DNA from 3 places in the Ferrimonas sp. genome. Region 3 is predicted to be linked to each of the others. Evidence: predicted binding sites of a transcription regulator. Region 3 holds the regulator's gene; each other region holds the start of a gene.
What was found. The regulator NrdR, encoded in region 3, represses ribonucleotide reductase genes. The targets are predictions, from matches to a motif close to AAACACNANATNTNGTGTTT.

Region 1 (6,633 bases), on a different contig from region 3:
GTTCGGGCTCGACAAACTTGTCGCCCAGGCTCTTGGCTTCGAAGGGGCAGTCCATCACCAGGCCATTACCGAAATCAAAGGAGAGCAGCAGGGCAGGGGAGCGGTAGATCACTCCGGCCTTCACTTCGTGGCTGCCCTGACCCAGAACCTGTTCCACCTCTGGATGGCTGGGGGCTGGGATGGCAATCAGGATGCGGTTGGACTCGCCGGTAAACAGGTCGACGGAAGCGCCTTCTGGCGGGATCTTGGTAGATTCGGTCATGAACACTCTCTTTAGCGTGATAGCAGTGTGCGGCAAGTGTACCAGAGCCGGAGACACATGCTAGAGCTTGCATCCACTTGCGACGAAAGAGATGCCTAAAAATCAAGCGCTTCAAGATTTACGCCCCGGATTGTCCGCTGAACCGGCTGATTTTGGACTAGGCTAGAGTGGCAACGGAGGAGGCCGAAATATGGTGCGTAAGACATTCAAAATTGGCCTGGTTTTCTTGGCGCTCGCCGGTTTGACCGGCTGTAGCGAAGACAATCAGCAGAGAGTGGAGCTGGCCCTGACCGAAGCGGGTCAGGCGATGGAGGTTCTGGGCAACAGCGCCTCGGAGCTGGCACAGGTGGCCTGGTTGGAGAGTCAGCGTTTGTGGGAGTCAGGTGAGACCCTGGCTCGGGAAAAGCAGCTGGCGTTCAACCAGTGGCGTCAGCCAGCACAGCCCATGAACCGCTATGGCGGCATGGAGCTGACTGAGGCCCAGGTGGTCACTGAGGTGCCAAAAGAAGATCCGTCTCAGGCACACAGCAACAAGGAAGAATCTCATCACCCCTGACCAGGGCCATGGGGGTGGAGAGATAGCGGATACGACCTTCGAGCAGCCGGGTCTTGCAGGCACCGCAGTAGCCACTGCGGCACTCACTGTAGTGACCCTCAAGGGTGGTAAGCAGAGGCGTGTTGTCACCCTGATGGCTGACCGGCGTCCGTTCGCCTACCTGAACCTTGAAGGTTTTGTTGTCCGCCAACCTCAGAGTTCAAACCCGGACAGATCGTCCTGGTCCACTTCGTTCTTGATCTGGTTGGTCAGGTAGGAGGACACCTCGACCTCCTGCGGGGCTACCTGTACCGCATCGCTTTCCAGCCACTTGCTCATCCAGGGCAGGGGGTTGGAGCGTTTGGGGAACAGCTCAGGCAGACCCAGGGCGTTCATCCGCTGGTTGGTGATGAACTCCACGTAGTCCTCGATGATCTTCTTGTTCAGGCCCAGCATGGAGCCATCCTTGAACAGGTAGGCGGCCCACTCCTTCTCCTGCTCGGCGGCGCGGCGGAAGATCTCCACAGACTCCTGGAAGCACTCCACGGCGATCTCCGCCATCTCGTTATCATCCTGATTGGTGGCCATCAGGTTCAGCATGTGCTGAGTGCCCACCAGGTGCAGCTGCTCGTCACGGGCGATAAAGCGGATGATCTTGGCGTTGCCCTCCATTACCTCACGCTCGGCAAAGGCGAAGGAGCAGGCGAAGGAGACGTAGAAACGGATCGCTTCCAGTACGTTGATGGACACCAGGCACAGGTACAGCTTGCGCTTGAGCTCGCGGCGGCTGATGGTGAAGGTCTCGTCGCCCACCTGGTGCTCCCCCTCGCCAAACTGCTGGTAGCGCTGGGTGTAATCGATGAGCTCATCGTAGTAACCGGAGATGTCGCCGGCACGCTTCTGGATCTCGCTGTTGGTGACGATGTCGTCGAACACCACCGAGGGGTCGTTGACGATGTTGCGAATGATGTGGGTGTAGGAGCGAGAGTGAATGGTCTCATAGAAGGACCAGGTCTCAATCCAGGTCTCCAACTCCGGCAGGGACACCAGGGGCAGCAGGGCCACGTTGGGGCTGCGGCCCTGGATGGAGTCCAGCAGGGTCTGGTACTTCAGGTTCGACAGGAAGATGTGCTTTTCGTGATCCGGCAGCTCGGCAAAATCGATGCGGTCCTGGGTCACGTCCACCTCTTCCGGGCGCCAGAAGAAGGAGAGCTGCTTCTCGATCAGCTCTTCGAAGATGGGGTGCTTCTGCTGGTCGTAACGGGCAACGTTTACCGGGTTACCCAGGAACATGGGCTCCTTGAGGGCGTTGTTGGCTTCCCGGGAAAAGGTGCTGTATCTGTGGCTCATGGTCATATCCTTGGCTGAGAGAGCGGCCCCGCAGGCGGAGCCGGCCGCTTAAATCTTACAGGCGCCGCCGGCGCAATCATCGGCTCCGTCGGTCTTACTGCTGGAGTCCGACTGGCCATCCCGGGTGTTCTGATAGTACAGGGTCTTGAGGCCGTACTTGTAGGCCAGCATCAAGTCCTTGAGCAGGACGTTCATGGGCATCTTGTTCTCATTGAAGCGGCCCGGATCGTAGTTGGTGTTGGCGGAGATCGCCTGATCGACGAACTTCTGCATAATCCCCACCAGTTGCAGGTAACCGGTGTTGTCCGGGATGTCCCACAGTAGCTCGTACTGGTTCTTGAGGGTCTCGATGCCGGGCACCACCTGCTTCATGATGCCGTCTTTGGAGCCCTTGACGCTTACCAGGCCACGAGGCGGCTCGATGCCGTTGGTGGCGTTGGAGATCTGCGAGCTGGTCTCCGAAGGCATCAGCGCGGACAGGGTGGAGTTGCGCAGGCCGAACTCCTGGATGTCGGCACGCAGGGCTTCCCAGTCCAGGTGCAGCGGCTCTTCGCAGAACTGGTCCACCGCCTTCTTGTAAGTATCGATGGGCAGCAGCCCCTGGGCGTAGGTGGTCTCGTTGAAGCCCGGACAGGCCCCTTGCTCCTTGGCCAGATTGTTGGAGGCCTTGAGCAGGTAATACTGAATCGCTTCGAACGCCTTGTGGGTCAGGGCATTGCCGCTGCCGTCGGAGTAGCGAGCGCCGTTCTTCGCCAGGTAGTAGGCAAAGTTGATCACCCCGATGCCCAGGGTACGGCGCTTCATGGAGCCCAGCTCGGCGGCCGGTACCGGGTAGTCCTGGTAGTCCAGCAGGCTGTCCAGGGCACGAACCGCCAGATCCGCCAGCTCTTCCAGTTCGCTCAACTCGTCGATGGCGCCCAGGTTGAAGGCGGACAGGGTGCACAGGGCAATCTCGCCATTGGGGTCGTCCAGGCTGTTCAGCGGCTTGGTGGGCAGGGCGATCTCCAGGCACAGGTTGGACTGCTTCACCGGGGCCACCTTGGGGTCGAAGGGGCTGTGGGTGTTGCAGTGGTCCACGTGCTGGATGTAGATGCGGCCGGTGGAGGCGCGCTCCTGCATCAGCAGGCCAAACAGGCTGACCGCTTTCACCGTCTTGCGGCGAATGCTGCTGTCCGCTTCGTACTGGGTGTACAGGCGCTCAAACTCTTCCTGATCGGCGAAGAAGGCATCGTACAGGCCGGGTACGTCGGACGGGGAGAACAGGCTGATGTCGCCGCCGTCAATCAGGCGCTGGTACAGGGTGCGGTTAATTTGTACGCCGTAGTCCAGGTGACGGATACGGTTGGCGTCGGTGCCGCGGTTGTTCTTCAGTACCAGCAGCTCTTCCGCTTCCAGGTGCCACAGGGGATAGAACAGGGTGGCGGCACCGCCGCGAACCCCGCCCTGGGAGCAGGACTTCACCGCAGTCTGGAAGTGTTTGAAGAAGGGCAGGCAGCCGGTGTGGAAGGCTTCGCCGCCACGAATGGGGCTGCCCAGGGCCCGGATGCCGCCGCCGTTGATGCCGATGCCGGCACGTTGGCTGACGTAGTTGACGATGGCCGCCGAGGTGGCGTTGATGGAGTCCAGGCTGTCACCACACTCAATCAGCACGCAGGAGCTGAACTGGCGGGTGGGGGTGCGCACGCCGGACATGATGGGCGTGGGCAGGGAGATCTTGAACTTGGAAGTGGCGTCGTAGAACCGCTTCACGTACTCCAGACGTTCGCCCTTGGGGTAGTTGGCGAACAGACAGGCGGACACCAGCATGTAGAGGAACTGGGCGCTCTCGAACACCTCACCGGTGACCCGGTTCTGCACCAGGTACTTGCCTTCCAGCTGCTTCACCGCCGCGTAAGAGAAATCCATGTCACGCCAGTGGTCGATGTGATCGTTCAGCTCATTGAGTTCTTCACGGCTGTAGTCGCTGAGGATGTGCTGGTCGTACTTACCCGTTTCCACCATCTTGGTGACGTGGTCATACAGGTGAGGGGGCTCGAAATGGCCATAGGCCTTTTTGCGCAGGTGGAACACCGCCAGGCGGGCAGCCAGGTACTGATAATCCGGGGTCTCCTCGCTGATGAGATCAGCGGCCGCCTTGATGATGGTCTCGTGGATCGCCTCGGTGGTCATGCCATCGAAGAAGTGGATGTGGCTGGCCAGTTCGACCTGGGAGACAGACACATTGTTCAGATCCTGAGCGGCCCAGTAGATCACCCGATGGATCTTGTCCAGATCCAGGGGTTCCTGTTTACCACTTCGTTTAGTGATGAGGAGAGATTTAGTCATGTCCGATTTCTCGTTCCAGAGCCACCCACTGCGGCAAAGGTGGTCCCTGAAACATTATCCTTAGTTTGAGTACCTGAGAATTGCCGATCACCGCTTGAACGGCAATCACCCCTGATTGTGTGTGTTTTTATTATCGGGCACTACATGTAGTAGTGCCGATGGGTTGATCTACAAGATAAGGCGGTTTTCGGATCTGTGCAATAGGTCCGGATGTGATCAAATTGTGGGTAAGCTTGTGAATAATTAGGTGGGGGAAAATATGTGCTTCTGCTAAGCCTTACCACCATTGGGCTGAGGAAAATGCAAGTGTTTTTTTCACAAAAACAACGGGGCAAAAAAAATTTTTTGCCCCGGTTCGTATGACTATTTTTGAGTCAGATCGCGAATGAGATCGAACAGATCCTCCGGACGATCGCAGCGGTGGTGAGCCGGCCAGGTGTGGGCCTGATCCTCTTCGCTGATGTAGCCCCACAAGGCGGCCACACTGATCATTCCGGCGCGGTTGGCGGCCACCACATCCCGCTCCGCATCGCCTACGTAGAGGATGCTGTCCGGGGTCAGAGACAGCGTTTCGGCGCCCAGGTGCAGTGGAGCAGGGTCGGGCTTGGCCACCGGCAGGGTGTCGCCTCCCACCAGAACGGCACTGCCAGAGAGCTCAGGTTGTTGAGCCAGCAACTGACGAGCCAGCCCTTCGGGCTTGTTGGTGATGATCCCCCAGGGCAGCAGGTTCTTATCCAGGTAGCCGAGCATCGGGGGGATGCCGTCATAGGGACGAGTATGGTGGCTGATGCGCTCGGCGTAGGCGGCCAGCAGGGTGTCACGCATCGGCGTGATGTCGGTGCGATGAAAGCTGTCCCCGAGGCCCGCCTTGAGCAGACCCTTGGAACCATGGCTGGAATAGAGGTAAGCCTGCTCGTCGGTGATGCCGGGGTAGCCGAACTTGGCCAGGGCCACGTTGGCGGCATGGCCCAGATCCAGGGCGGTGTCCAGCAGGGTGCCGTCCAGGTCGAACAGCACCCCCTTGATGGCGGCGTTACTCATTGGGCTTAACCGCGTGAATCATATAGTTGATGTCCATGCGGCTGGAGAGACGGAAGGTCTCGGTCAGTGGGTTGTAGAGAACGCCGTCGGCGTGCTGAACCCGCAGGCCGGCCCGCTCACACCACTGAATCAGCTGGGAGGGGCGCAGGAACTTGCTGTAGTCGTGGGTGCCTTTGGGCAGCACCTTCACGATCTGCTCGGCGCCGACGATGGTGGTCATGTAGGCCAGAGGGGTCTTGTTGATGGTGGATAGGTACAGGTGACCACCGGGTTTGACCATCTGGGCGCAGGCGCGAACCACGGATTCAGGGTCGGGCACATGCTCCAGCATCTCCATGCAGGTCACCACATCGTAGTGGGCCCCCTTGTGTTCGGCGTGGGCCTCGGCGGTACACAGCTGGTAGTCGATATCCAGCTCACTCTCCAGGGCATGCAGCCTGGCTACCTCGATGGGCTCTTCGCCCATGTCCAGGCCGGTGGCACGGGCACCGGCTTTGGCCATGGCTTCGGTCAGCAGGCCGCCGCCGCAGCCCACATCCAGCACCTGCTTGCCAAACAGGCCATCGGCGTGACGCTCAATGTAGGCGGCGCGAAGGGGGTTGAGTTGGTGCAGAGGCTTGGAGTGCCCCATGGGATCCCACCAGGTGGAAGCCAGCTTCTCAAATTTGCCCACTTCTACGGGATCGACGTTTGACTGCTGCATTCTGTGTCCTTTCTTTAGATACTGCGTGCCAGCCTCTGATCGGCAGGCTCCGATGACGCCAGTATACGATGGCGCCGGATGGGGAGAAAGACAGGGTTGGGAGGAAAACACCTCAAACAGACACAAAATGGTACATTTTACCCACGCCTTCGCACGTTTTTTGGTCAGTTGTAAGCCGTTGTTTCCTGAGGCAAGAAACGCAGCTTTTCAACGCCAATGTCTGTGCTACAATGCCGAATTACCGTTTTTGCCGGCCTGGCCGGCTCGGCGGGGAAATTGGGATTCTCTGCCGCATTTAGGGGACACTATCTGTCTATGACTGATCTGGCTAACGAAATTACGCCGATTAATATCGAAGAGGAGTTGAAAAGCTCCTATCTCGACTATGCCATGAGCGTGATTGTCGGGCGTGCATTG
Region 2 (6,633 bases), on a different contig from region 3:
AGTGCCAAAGAGATGCTGGCCCGGGCTTACGAGCAGATGGGGTATCAGGCCGAATCTGGTACCTGGCGTGACTCCTATCTGAGCGCTGCCCTGGAGTTGCGGGAGGGGGTGCCCGAGGGGCTGAGTATGGAGAAGAAGATGGCCGGAGTTCTTTATCAGACCGATACGCCTCATTTCCTCGACGCTCTGGCCACCAGAGTCGACTATGAGGCCGCCGGTGTGGAACGCTACGCCCTGGTACTAGAGATCCTGGGCGCCCAGGAGCGTTATTTGCTGGAGATCGCCAACGGGGTACTGCACTACCGGACCTTGAATGATGAGCCAGAAGAGTCCATTCCGTATCTCGGGCTCAGCCGCAAGCTGTTCATCCAGGTGGCCTCTCGTCAGGTGGCTATGCAGGACCTGGTCACCGGTGACAACCTCAGTGTGGATGGCAGCATCATGGACATGGTGGCCTTCTTCCGACTGTTTGAACCTGTTAACGGTGATTTTTCCATCGTCGAACCATAAAATTATTTATCTTGATGACCGGCGCCGAAGCGAATAAACTTCGGCGCCGATTTACTTTCCGGTTACAAATGTATTCCGATCCGGTAAATCGACTCTTCTTCAGGAACCTCGGGAGCGTGCCGCTCTCTAAAGGTGGAGTGTTTAAGGGACGGTATTGATGAACTGGCTAAAACGCGGATGCTACTGGGCCGCACTGGGATTGATCCTTTTCCCATTTCTTGCCCTGCTGTTTGAATTTCCTCTGGCCTTCCAGGTGTATGATGATGTTGGTCACCGCCACGGTGCCAGCAGCGAACTCAAGCAATTTGTGCTGGCCAACTACTGGCTGCCCTCATGTTGGTTGGCGTCGGGCCTGTTGCTGATCGGTGCCGGCATCGAGCGGCGTACTCTGCCCATGGCCTTTGGCGGCGGACTGCTGCTGCTGTTTCCCCTGATTCATTATGGTGTTGCTCGTCTGAGTGCTTCATTGCTGAGCAGCTGTGACGATTGCCGGGTGTTCGGTCCCTCCGAGCTTGTGGTGAACATCATCATCGTGATGTTGGGCGCCCTGGTTCTGCAACGCTGGCGCAATCCGAGCGCCTGAAAGACCGGGCCTGTCGCCTTGTGCGCCTGTGAACCCTCTGTTAGCTTGAAAGGTTAGACAAGCGAAAGGGCGCAGGGGGATGCGATGCCAGTCAGGGAAAGAATGGCTCATGAAGGGGTTGAAGGCGTGCGGGTAGGGCGCTTCAATCAGGGGATCAACACCACCTTCATCCTCTACCGCATCGGCGAAACCCAGATTGACACCGGACCGCCAAACCAGTGGGCCACCATACGTCGTCTCCTCGATGCCCAACCTCCCAAGCGGCTGTTGCTGACCCATCATCATGAAGATCATGCGGGCAACGCCGCCCGAATCGCCACCCGCTACCATTTGACCCCTCTGGCGCCCGAATTGGGCCGGGCCAAGCTGGCTCGGGGTTATCGCATTCCCCCTATTCAGAGGCTGATCTGGGGCAGCCCACAGCCTGTGGAGACCCAAACTCTGCCTGAGCAGGTTCCGATGGCTGCAGGTGGAGCGCTGCATGCGGTTCATACCCCGGGACACGCTAAGGACCTGACCTGCTTCCACTGGCCGGATCGGGGTTACCTGTTTAGCGGGGATCTCTACCTGTCCAAGTCGATCCGTTACCTGAGGGCGGATGAAAACCTGTTGCAGTTGATGCAGAGCATCAACAAGGTGCTGGCGCTGGAGTTTGATGTGCTGTTTTGCCCTCACAGGGGCATAGTCCCTCAGGGCCACCTGGCCTTGAGGGAGAAGCTGGATAACCTGCGCGGACTGTGTGACAAGGCCAGTGCTTTGCATCGGGAGGGGATAGAGCCTGACGAGATCATCAACCGGCTGTTGGGGCCGGAAGATTGGCTGTCCAAGCTCAGTGGCTACAACATCAGCAAGGGCAACCTGATCAGGCAGGCGGTGGCAATCGATTCGGCTAAGGTGTAGCGATTTACGACGACAATGACAAAGGGGCCTGAGGGCCCCTTTGTTGTCTGCCTTTGGCGTGCGGATGTTACTCTACGGCGGGCACGCTCTCCTGCGCCCTTTGTGAGAGGCGGTGGATCACCTGGTTGCTGCTGCCTCGCCAAAGCAAAGAGGGATCCGCCAGTTCCTGTTCGAAACGGCCGTCGATCAGCACATCCAGATAGGGCAGCAGTGCCCGCTGCGCTTCGTCCAGCTCATCCAGGCGGTAACCTGTCCAGCACCAGATGTCTTTGTCTGGGCAGTGCTCCTTGACCCGGGTCACCAGCTCGAGAATGGCGGGTACATTGGCCGGGTGCAGAGGGTCTCCGCCGGAGAGGCTCAGGCCACGGCGTTTGATGCGGGTGTCGCTCAGATCACGGATGATCTGGTCAGCCATCTCCTCGGTGAAGGGGTGACCGGAGTCCAGTCGCTGGGTGCTCTGGTTGTAACACCCCTTACACTGATGGACACATCCCGCCACAAACAGGGTGCAGCGAGTGCCCAGTCCATTGACCACGTCCACCGGATAATAGTTGTGATAGTTCATTGAGGGGCCCTTCATCAAAAAGGGCAGGGACAGGCCCTGCCCTCTATCATGTACTCAAATGCTACAGGTGCTTAATCCGACGCTTTACCTCTTCCTGCTTACCCTCGTTGAAGGGACGGGCGTCAGGGCTGCCCAGGTAACCGCATACACGTCGGGTCACGGACACCTTAGCCGGATCATGGTTGCCGCACTTGGGGCAGGTGAAGCCTTTTGAGGTGCAATCGAACTCACCGGTGAAGCCGCACTTATAGCACTCATCGATGGGGGTGTTGGTGCCATAGTAGGGCACGTGCTGGTAGGCGTAATCCCACACGTCTTCCAACGCCTCGACGTTTTTCTGCATGTTGGGGTACTCGCCGTAGCAGATGAAGCCACCGTTGGCGATTTTCGGATAGGGCTTCTCGAAATCGATCTTATCGTAGGGGTTCACCTTCTTTTCCACATCCAGGTGGAAACTGTTGGTGTAGTAGCCCTTATCGGTTACGCCGTCGACAACGCCGAACTGGCGCTGATCGATCTTGCAGAACCGGGTGCACAGGTTTTCACTGGGGGTGGAGTAGAGGCTGAAGCCGTAGCCGGTTTGTGCTTTCCAGGCGTCGGTAGCGGCGCGCAGACGCTCTACGATGGTCAGGGCCTTGGTGCGCATCTCCTCGGAGTCAAACACGTGACCACAAGCCCCGTACAGGGCGTTTACGGTCTCATGCAGACCAATGTAGCCCAGAGAGATGGAGGCTCGGCCATTTTTGAAGATTTCACTGATGTCATCGTCCGGCTTCAGGCGAACACCGCAGGCACCCTCCATGTACAGGATGGGGGCCACCCGTGCCTTAACGCCTTCAAGGCGGTCGATGCGGGTCATCAGGGCCTTCTTCGCCAGCGCCAGGCGATCGTCCAGCAGTTCGAAGAACAGGTTCTCATTGCCCTTGGCTTCGATGGCAATGCGGGGCAGGTTAAGGCTGACCACGCCCAGGTTGTTGCGACCTTCGTGCACCAGCTGGCCGTCCTGCTCATAGGCGGACAGGAAGCTACGGCAACCCATGGGGGTTTTGAAGGATCCGGTCACCTCGACCACACGGTCATAGTTGAGGATATCCGGGTACATACGCTTGGTGGAGCACTCCAGCGCCAGCTTCTTGATGTCGTAGTTGGCGTCGCCCTCTTTGTGGTTCAGGCCATCGCGGATGGCGAACACCAGTTTGGGGAACACCGGGGTCTTGTGGTTCTTGCCCAGGCCCACCATGCGCACCTTGAGGATGGATTGTTGGATCAGGCGGCTCTGCCAGCTGGTACCCAGGCCAAAGCCGAAGGTTACGAAGGGGGTCTGGCCATTGGCGGTATGCAGGGTGTTGACCTCGTACTCCAGGCTCTGGAAGGCGTCATAACACTCCTTCTCGGTGCGAGCCATGGCGTAGGCCTTCACGTCGGATACCTGCCACTCCTTGCCCACTTCCAGGTGCTTTTCGTAGCTCTTGGTAACGTAAGGTTCCAGCACCTCATCGATGCGGTTGATGGTGGTACCACCATAGATGTGGCTGGCGACCTGGGCAATGATCTGTGCGGTCACCGCGGTGGCGGTGGAGATGGACTTGGGTACGTCGATTTCGGCGTTACCCATCTTAAAGCCGCCGGTCAGCATCCCTTCCAGATCGATCAACATGCAGTTGAACATGGGGAAGAAGGGGGCGTAGTCCAGGTCGTGATAGTGGATCTCTCCGCACTCATGGGCCTTGACCACATCCCGAGGCAGGATGTGTCGGGTGGCGTAGTGCTTGGCAACGATGCCGGCCAGCAGGTCACGCTGAGTGGGGATCACCTTGGAGTCCTTGTTGGCGTTTTCGTGGAGCAGGGCAGCGTTGCTCTGATCCACCAGGCCACGGATCTCCCGGTTCAGGCGGCTATTGGATTCGCGGGCAATATCGCGGTCGTGGCGATATTCGATGTAGGCACGGGCCACCGCTTTGTAGGGGCCCGACATCAGATGGTTTTCCACCATCTGCTGGATCTCGTCGATGTTGACGTTGCCAGACTCAGCCAGTTCCTGCTCAATGGTGTCGGAGACACGTTGAGCGTAATCATCATCCTTGACGTCAGCTGCCATGGCAGCCCGTGCGATAGCGTCGCGAATCCTTGCGCTATCAAAGGGCACCTGACAACCGTCTCTCTTAATCACAACTGGCATGAGAAAAAATCCTTAAGAATGTAGGAATAGGCCTTGACAAGCACTACATCTTGTTGCCTTGTCTTGAATATGGCCCATATGTGGGGGTACGACGCATATTAAGCGCCAAAATTCCGTCGGATAAATTGATCGCGATCAAGAAGATCACTACCCAAAATTCGAATGAGGTTACCGCCAGGTGATTCATTGGTTTTGATCAAGTTTTTCAAAAGTAATCAAGATGTATCGGTGATGATCCTTTGATGTGATCTCTGAACACAGAGTCGGCGGTTGTCGATGCAAAAATGAGGGGGGCAGAGTGTGATGGAAACAGTGTTCGTCATACTCGTCCCTGTGGATGGATTCACAGCTTGTGGAAAACCCGCTCCGCCCCTTGGTTGCCCTGCCTTAGAGCTGTGGTTAGATCCTTGTTAAACAATCGATCGCAAAAAGCGGTTTTTGATAACAAAAAAAGGGAGCGTTTGCTCCCTTTTTGCTCAGTGCGAAGTGACCCTCTTTTTACAGCTTTTCGCTGCGATCAAGAATGGTTTCCATCTCGTCCATCAGTCGGTTCATTCGCTTAAAGATCGCTTCATAAGGCTGGGCGGAAGCCAGGTCGACCCCGGCGTTTTTCACCAGGTCATATGGGTAGTCGCTGCCACCGGACTTCAGCAGGTTAAGGTAGCGATCGTAGGCCGCCTTGTCGCCGCTGAGTACCTCATCGGCGAAGGCCGCAGAGGCTGCGATGGAGGTGGCGTACTGATACACATAGAAGTTGTAGTAGAAGTGGGGCACATAGGCCCACTCGATGCCGTAGGCGTCATCGATGGCCATCACGCCTTTATCGTGACCGTGGTAGCGACGCAGCAGGTCCAGGAAGATCTCTGAAGCGCGGGTGTCACTCAGGGGTTGGCCCTTCTCCACCTCTTCGTGGATGGCACGCTCAAATTCCGCAAACATGGTCTGACGGAAGAAGGTCTGGCGGAACTTCTCCAGAGTTTGGCCCAGGTAGTAGAGGCGTTCATTGTCGTCAGCGGCGTTTTTCAGCGCGTAGTCGGTGAGCAGGTGCTCCTGGAACGTGGAGGCGATCTCTGCGGTAAAGGTGGCGTAGCCTGCGGTGGCGTAGTGCTGATTGGCGTTGGCATACACCGAGTGCGTGGCGTGGCCCCACTCGTGGGTCAGGGTAGACACCGAGGTGTAGTCATCGTTGTAGTTCATCAGCACGTAGGGGTGAACGTCGTAGGCGCTGCCGCTCATGTAGGCACCAGAGCGCTTGCCCAGTTTGGGGTAAGTATCCATCCAGCGCTGATCCAGGCCGGTGCGGATCTTATCGACGTAAGCATCGCCCATGGGCTCCAGGGAGGCCAGCATCATCTCAATGCCGCGCTCGATGGGATAATCACCTGTGGCTTTGACCACGGCTGGGTAGATGTCAAAATAGCCTTGATCATCCAATTTCAGCATACGAGAGCGTAACTTAAGGTAGCGCTGCAGGGTGTCCAGGTTGGCGTTGGTGGTGTCTACCAGGGCGCTGTATACCTCAACCGGAATGTTGTCTTCGCTCAGGGCTGCTTCCAGGGCGGAGTCGTGGTTGCGGCTGCGAGCGTTGAATACGTCGGCTTTGACATTGGCATCCAGCAAAGAGGCGATGGTGCGACGGTACTTGGACAGGGTGCCAAAGAAGTTGTCGAACGCCTTTTTACGTACGTCGCGATCCGGGTGGCTGCGGAAGCGGGCGTAGGTGGCCTGGTTCAGGGTCACCAGTTCGCCATCCAGTTCCACTTCAGGCCAGGGCAGTTCGGCATTGGTGAAGGTGGCGTAACTGGAGTAAGGAGCACTGGTGATGGTGCCGGCGGCGGCCAGAATCTTCTCTGCAGCGGGCGCCAGGGTGTGGGCCTTGCCGCGCAGGATGTTTTC
Region 3 (6,633 bases):
GAGCGCTTCGCCACCTATGCCATTGCCGCCGAGGCGGGCAGCAAGGTGATCTCCGTCAATGGGGCCGCCGCCCACAAAGCCTCCCCCGGTGATCGGCTGATCATCTGCGCCTATGTGCAGATGGCCCAGCATCAGGCCCAGGCCCACAAGCCCTGCCTGGTGTATCTGGCCGAAGGCAACCGCGTGAAGGGGGTTGGCCAGGGCGTGCCGGTGCAGGCGGCCGGTTAAGAGGGTGCCTCGCCGATTCCTGGGGGATTGGCAAGGCGGATTTCGATGCGCAGGGATGCGCCATCTATCGCGTTCATTTATGAGGAAACAGCATCCGGGCTGTTTGGACTTGGGATCGGGGTCACACAGGAGTAAACTAGTGGCCGCCTAAAAAATAACCCCCTACGCAGGAGACATGGATGCTGGAAAAAACTATGAACATCGCCGATTTTGACCCCGAACTCTGGGAAGCGATGGAAGCGGAGCGTGTCCGTCAGGAAGAGCATATCGAACTGATCGCCTCCGAAAACTACACCAGCCCCCGAGTGCTGGAGGCCCAGGGCTCTCAGCTGACCAACAAGTATGCCGAAGGTTACCCTCACAAGCGCTACTACGGTGGTTGTGAGTACGTAGACAAGTCTGAAGAGCTGGCCATCAACCGTGCTAACGAGCTGTTTGGCTCCGACTACGCCAACGTGCAGCCCCACTCCGGTTCCCAGGCCAATGCCGCGGTCTACATGGCCCTGCTGCAGCCCGGTGATACCGTGCTGGGCATGAGCCTGGCCCACGGTGGCCACCTGACCCACGGCGCCAGCGTCTCCTTCTCCGGCAAAATGTACAACGCCGTGCAGTACGGTATCTCTCCCGAGACCGGCGAGATCGATTACGACGAAGTGCTGGCCCTGGCCAAGGAGCACCAGCCCAAGATGATCATCGCCGGCTTCTCCGCCTACTCCGGTGTTATCGACTGGGCCAAGTTCCGTGAGATCGCCGACCAGGTGGGTGCCTACCTGTTTGTGGACATGGCCCACGTGGCTGGTCTGATTGCCGCCGGTGTCTACCCCAACCCTGTGCCTCATGCTCACGTGGTGACCACCACCACCCACAAGACCCTGGCGGGTCCTCGTGGTGGCCTGATCCTCTCCGCCTGTGGCGACGAGACCATCTACAAGAAGCTGAACTCCGCGGTATTCCCCGGCGGTCAGGGCGGCCCTCTGTGTCACGTGATCGCTGCCAAGGCGGTGGCCTTCAAGGAAGCGCTGCAGCCTGAGTTCAAGACCTACCAGCAGCAGGTGGTGACCAACGCCCAGGCGATGGCCGAGGTGTTTATGACCCGAGGCTACAAGGTGGTGTCCGGTGGTACCCAGAACCACCTGTTCCTGTTGGACCTCATCGACAAGGACATTACCGGTAAAGATGCGGACGCTGCCCTGGGCCGCGCCAACATCACGGTCAACAAGAACTCTGTGCCTAACGATCCCCGCAGCCCCTTCGTGACCTCAGGCCTGCGTATCGGCACCCCTGCCCTGACCCGCCGTGGCATCAACGAGGCGGAGTGCCGCGAGATGACCGGCTGGATCTGTGACATCCTGGATGATTTCGGCAACGAAGCCGTGGTCGAGCGGGTGAAGTCCCAGGTGAAGGAGTTATGTGCTCGCCGTCCGGTTTACCGTTAAGCTGAATAAACCAGGGTGACTACCCCTTCTGTACAGGGCCCATCGTTCGATGGGCCCTGCTGTTTTCCTGCCCATAATGACCCGAATTCTCTTTTTGGGACGCTCTAATGTTAGTAAAGGGTTATGGAGCTCCTTCCAGACGGAGAGCCAGATCAAAGGGCGAGCCCCAATCCCCCGCAAACCGTTAACCTGAGGGCGTAAATCCGCTATTCTATGCAGTCAGTTAAGCTGTCCTGGTAAAAGGGACCCCGCCGGAGGCAACATGCACTGTCCATTTTGTTCAACCAACGACACCAAGGTGATCGATTCCCGTCTGGTGGCCGAAGGGCACCAGGTGCGACGTCGCCGCGAATGTCTCACCTGTCATGAGCGTTTCACCACCTTTGAAACCGCCGAACTGGTGATGCCCAGGGTGATCAAGCAGAACGGCACCCGAGAGCCGTTTGACGAGGATAAACTGCGCCGCGGCATTCAGCGCGCCGTAGAGAAGCGGCCGGTGTCTCAGGAAGCGATCGAACAGTCCCTGAGCAAGATCAAGTCTGCCCTGCGCGCCACAGGCGAACGGGAGGTGGGGTCAGACATGGTGGGCAACCTGGTGATGGAGCAGCTGATGGCCCTGGATAAGGTGGCTTACATCCGTTTCGCTTCCGTGTACCGGGCCTTCGAGGACCTGTCTCAATTCGGCGAAGCGATCGCCAAGCTGGAAAAGTAATGAACTGGTCAGAAGACGACTTTCAATTTATGCGCCGGGCCATTGAACTGGCCCGGCGCGGACGTTTCTCTACCCGCCCCAACCCTGCGGTGGGCTGCGTCATCGTCAAAGATGGCCAGGTGGTGGGGGAGGGGTTCCACCCCAAGGCGGGTGAGCCCCATGCCGAAGTGTTTGCCCTGCGCGCCGCCGCCGAGCAGGCCCGGGGGGCGACCGCCTATGTGACCCTGGAGCCCTGCTCCCATTACGGCCGCACGCCTCCCTGTGCCGAAGCCCTGATCAAATCCGGAGTCGGCCGAGTGGTGGCCGCCATGGTGGATCCCAACCCCCAGGTGGCGGGCCGGGGCCTGGCCATGCTGCGCGAGGCCGGCATCGAGGTGGCCTCCGGGTTGCTGGAGGGGGACGCCAGGGCGATCAACCCAGGCTTTATTATGCGGATGTCCACCGGACGTCCCTACATCCGCATCAAGCTGGCGGCCTCCGTTGATGGCCGCACCGCCCTGGCCAACGGTCAATCCAAGTGGATCACCGGCCCTCAGGCCAGGGCCGATGTTCAGGCGATGCGGCTGGCCCACGGCGCTATCATTACCGGTGCCGACTCGGTGCTGGCGGATGACCCGTCCATGAATGTGCGCCCCGAGCAGTTGCCCTCGTCGCTGGCACTGCCTCAGTACTGGTCTCAGCCCTTGCGGGTGGTGGTGGACGGCCGGGCCCGCTTGGCGCCACCGCTGAAGATGACCGAGATTGACGGTCCCATGTTGTTGGCGTCCACCCAGGCCTACGCTTGTGACTGGCCATCACCGGTGGAGTGCTGGCAGGGCCCCTCGAAGGGGGAGAAGCTGGATCTTCATGCCCTGATCGCTGAGCTGGCCGGGCGTCAGATCAACACCGTGATGGTGGAGGCCGGCGCCTCACTGGCCGGAGCCTTTCTCAGTTCCGGGCTCTGGGATGAACTAATTCTGTATCAGGCACCTAAGATGATGGGCAGCGATGGTCGCGGGGTAGTGAACCTGCCCGAGCTGGCTGAGATGGCCCAGGTGCCAGAGTTTCAATTTAAAGACGTACGCCGGGTTGGCGCCGATCTGCGGCTGACCCTGGTGCGCGCGGAGTCATAGATGTTTACAGGCATTATCGAAGCGGTAGGCACCTTGCGCCAGCTGGAGCGCCGTGGTGACGACCTCAAGGTTACCGTGGCCAGCGGCAAGCTGCCTCTGGAAGACGTGCAACTGGGAGACAGCATCGCCACCAACGGCGTCTGTCTCACCGTAGTGGAGAAGCTGGCGGACGGCTATGTGGCCGATGTGTCCGGTGAAACCCTGGCACGAACCAACTTTGCTCACTATCAGGTTGGCCAGAAGGTCAATCTGGAGCGGGCGGTGACCCCGGACACCCGTCTGGGTGGTCACCTGGTCAGCGGCCACATCGATGGTCTGGCCACAGTAGAAAGCGTCAGCCCCCGCGGACGCGCCATAGAGTATTGGCTGCGGGCCCCGTCGGGCCTGGGCCGCTACATTCCCGAGAAGGGGTCGGTGACCATTGATGGCATCAGCCTGACCGCCAACGAGGTGGACGGTCACCGTTTCCGACTTACCCTGGTACCCCATACCGTCCAGGAGACCACCATAGGTGAGCTCAAGCCCGGTTCTACGGTGAACCTGGAGGTGGATCTGATCGCCCGTTACCTGGAGCGACTGATGCAACCTCTGGATGATGAGCCTGAGACTGGCGGCATCACCATGGAGATGTTGGCAAAAACTGGATTCTTAAAATAACAAGGTCATCAAGATGGCACTGAACAGCATTGAAGAGATCATCGAGGATATCCGTCTGGGTAAGATGGTGATCCTGATGGACGACGAGGATCGCGAGAACGAGGGCGATCTGATCATGGCCGCGGAAGCGGTGACCCCGGAAGCGATCAACTTTATGGCCAAGTATGGCCGTGGACTGATCTGCATGCCCATGAGCGGTGAGCGCTGTGATCGCCTGGGCCTGCACCAGATGGTTTCCCGTCACACCGAGCAGTACGGCACCGCCTTTACCGTCTCCATCGAGGCGGCTCAGGGGGTCACTACGGGCATCTCCGCCGCCGACCGCGCGGTCACCATTTTGACCGCGGTGGCCAAGGACGCCAAGCCTACCGACCTGGTACAGCCAGGTCACATCTTCCCCCTGCGTGCCCGCGAGGGTGGGGTACTGACCCGAGCCGGTCACACCGAAGCCTCGGTGGACCTGGCCCGTCTGGGCGGATATGAGTCCGCTGCGGTGATTGTGGAGATCCTCAATGAGGATGGCACCATGGCGCGCCGCCCTCAGCTGGAGGAGTTTGCCGCAGAGCATGGACTCAAGGTGGGCACCATCGCCGACCTGATTGAGTACCGCAACCTCAACGAAACCACCATTGTCCGTGAAGCCAGCTGCCGCTGGCCCACCCGCCATGGTGAGTTTGAGCTGGTCAGCTTCCGCGACACCATTGACGGTGAAGCCCACTTCGCTCTGGTAAAGGGCGACCTGACCGACAACCCTCTGGTTCGGGTTCATCTGCACGACGGCTTCAATGACCTGTTGTTCTCCGAGCGCGGTGGCGCCAGCCCCTGGGGCCTGGACAGTGCGCTTGGCCGCATTGCTCAGGAGGAGAACGGTGTGCTGGTGCTGCTGGGTCGCCACCAGACCAGCGAGGAGCTGCTGGAGCAGATCAAAGCTTACGCCGAAGAGGACAAGGGGGCGGCCAGTCCCAAGCACAAGCCTTTTGGCACCTCCCGCACCGTGGGTGTGGGCTCCCAGATCCTGGCGGAGCTGGGTGTGACCCGGATGCGCCTGCTGTCCGGGCAGAAACGTTACCACGCCCTGTCCGGTTTCGGACTGGAAGTGACCGAGTACATCGGTGAATAAAACTGGCCGGCCAGCGTTAAGTTTTTAATGCTGGCTGTGCTATCATTACGCCACTTTTCGCCCCGGCCTCATGCAGGGGCGTATACCAATCTGTTTTTTGGATATAAATCATGATTGTCATCGAAGGAAACATTGAAGCCAAAGGCGCTAAGATCGCCCTGGTGGTCGGCCGTTTTAACAGCTTTGTCGTAGAGAGCCTGGTAGAGGGCGCTATCGATACCCTGAAGCGTCTGGGTAACGTCAATGACGATGATATCTCCATCGTTCGCGTACCTGGTGCCTTCGAACTGCCTCTGGCAGCTCGCAAACTGGCCGCCAAGGGTGAGTTTGACGCCATCATCGCACTGGGTGCGGTGATCCGTGGTGGCACTCCCCACTTCGATTTCGTTGCCGGAGAGTGCAACAAGGGACTGGCACAGGTGATGCTGGAGTTTGATACTCCCGTCTCCTTCGGCGTCCTAACTACCGATACCATCGAGCAGGCCATTGAGCGTGCCGGCACCAAGGCTGGCAACAAGGGCCACGAGGCCGCAATGAGCGCCCTGGAGATGGTCAACGTCCTTAAGCAGATTTAAGAGACGTCTATAATTCAGGAGAACCAAGTGAAGCCTTCAGAGCGTCGCAAAGCCCGCCGACTGGCGGTGCAAGCCATCTATTCATGGCAATTGAGTAGAAATGATGTGGCTAATGTAGAGCACCATTTCCTCACAGAGCAGGAAACCGACGGCGTGGATGTGGCTTACTTCCGTGAACTGCTGGTTGGGGTATCGACCCACGCCAAGCAGTTGGATGAAAAGTGCAAGCCTTACCTGGCTCGTCTCATCGAGGAAGTGGACCCCATCGAACTGGCGGTTTTGCGTCTGGGCGCGTACGAGTTGCTCTATCGCGACGACGTGCCCTTCAAGGTGGCTATCAATGAAGCCATTGAACTGGCCAAGGTCTTCGCCTCCGACGACAGCCACAAGTTCGTCAACGGGGTGTTGGACAAGCTGGCCAACGCCCAGAAGCGTTAAGCTTTAGCGTTGATCGATTAATGGAGCGGCCACATAACTATGTGGCCCTTTTTATGTATGCCTATTAGCGAATTTGAATTGATCGAGCGGTTCTTCCGTCAGGGGTGTCAGCGAGGCAACCAGCGCAAGGACGTATTGATGGGGATCGGCGACGATGCCGCCGTCCTGCGGATGCCGGACAACAATCAGTTGGTGGCCACCACGGACACCCTGGTCGAGGGGATCCACTTCCTGCCCTCCATCGACCCTCAGGTGCTGGCGTATAAGTCGGTGGCGGTGAACCTGTCGGATCTGGCCGCCATGGGCGCGGATCCCGCCTGGCTGACCCTGGCATTGACCCTGCCGAGCAGCGATG

Region 1: a site for NrdR is predicted at 4,608-4,627, ahead of nrdA (class 1a ribonucleoside-diphosphate reductase subunit alpha). Genes of this name have one in related genera too.
Region 2: a site for NrdR is predicted at 4,776-4,795, ahead of nrdD (anaerobic ribonucleoside-triphosphate reductase). Genes of this name have one in related genera too.

The regions. Positions count from the first base shown of each region.
Region 1 is NZ_JBLXDO010000018.1:39,602-46,234, forward strand. It holds gene ACN0RV_RS14830 (hypothetical protein) at 1-262, opposite strand, end outside; gene ACN0RV_RS14835 (hypothetical protein) at 453-818, shown strand; gene yfaE (class I ribonucleotide reductase maintenance protein YfaE) at 751-1,008, opposite strand; gene nrdB (class Ia ribonucleoside-diphosphate reductase subunit beta) at 1,011-2,147, opposite strand; gene nrdA (class 1a ribonucleoside-diphosphate reductase subunit alpha) at 2,196-4,472, opposite strand; gene ACN0RV_RS14855 (HAD family hydrolase) at 4,836-5,513, opposite strand; gene ubiG (bifunctional 2-polyprenyl-6-hydroxyphenol methylase/3-demethylubiquinol 3-O-methyltransferase UbiG) at 5,506-6,216, opposite strand; gene gyrA (DNA gyrase subunit A) at 6,532-6,633, shown strand, end outside.
Region 2 is NZ_JBLXDO010000018.1:16,440-23,072, forward strand. It holds gene ACN0RV_RS14720 (alkyl/aryl-sulfatase) at 1-510, shown strand, start outside; gene ACN0RV_RS14725 (hypothetical protein) at 668-1,093, shown strand; gene ACN0RV_RS14730 (MBL fold metallo-hydrolase) at 1,178-1,993, shown strand; gene nrdG (anaerobic ribonucleoside-triphosphate reductase-activating protein) at 2,061-2,558, opposite strand; gene nrdD (anaerobic ribonucleoside-triphosphate reductase) at 2,620-4,737, opposite strand; gene pepF (oligoendopeptidase F) at 5,236-6,633, opposite strand, start outside.
Region 3 is NZ_JBLXDO010000013.1:48,843-55,475, reverse strand. It holds gene panD (aspartate 1-decarboxylase) at 1-228, shown strand, start outside; gene glyA (serine hydroxymethyltransferase) at 408-1,664, shown strand; gene nrdR (transcriptional regulator NrdR) at 1,927-2,376, shown strand; gene ribD (bifunctional diaminohydroxyphosphoribosylaminopyrimidine deaminase/5-amino-6-(5-phosphoribosylamino)uracil reductase RibD) at 2,376-3,488, shown strand; gene ACN0RV_RS12570 (riboflavin synthase) at 3,489-4,145, shown strand; gene ribBA (bifunctional 3,4-dihydroxy-2-butanone-4-phosphate synthase/GTP cyclohydrolase II) at 4,159-5,265, shown strand; gene ribE (6,7-dimethyl-8-ribityllumazine synthase) at 5,376-5,840, shown strand; gene nusB (transcription antitermination factor NusB) at 5,868-6,278, shown strand; gene thiL (thiamine-phosphate kinase) at 6,342-6,633, shown strand, end outside.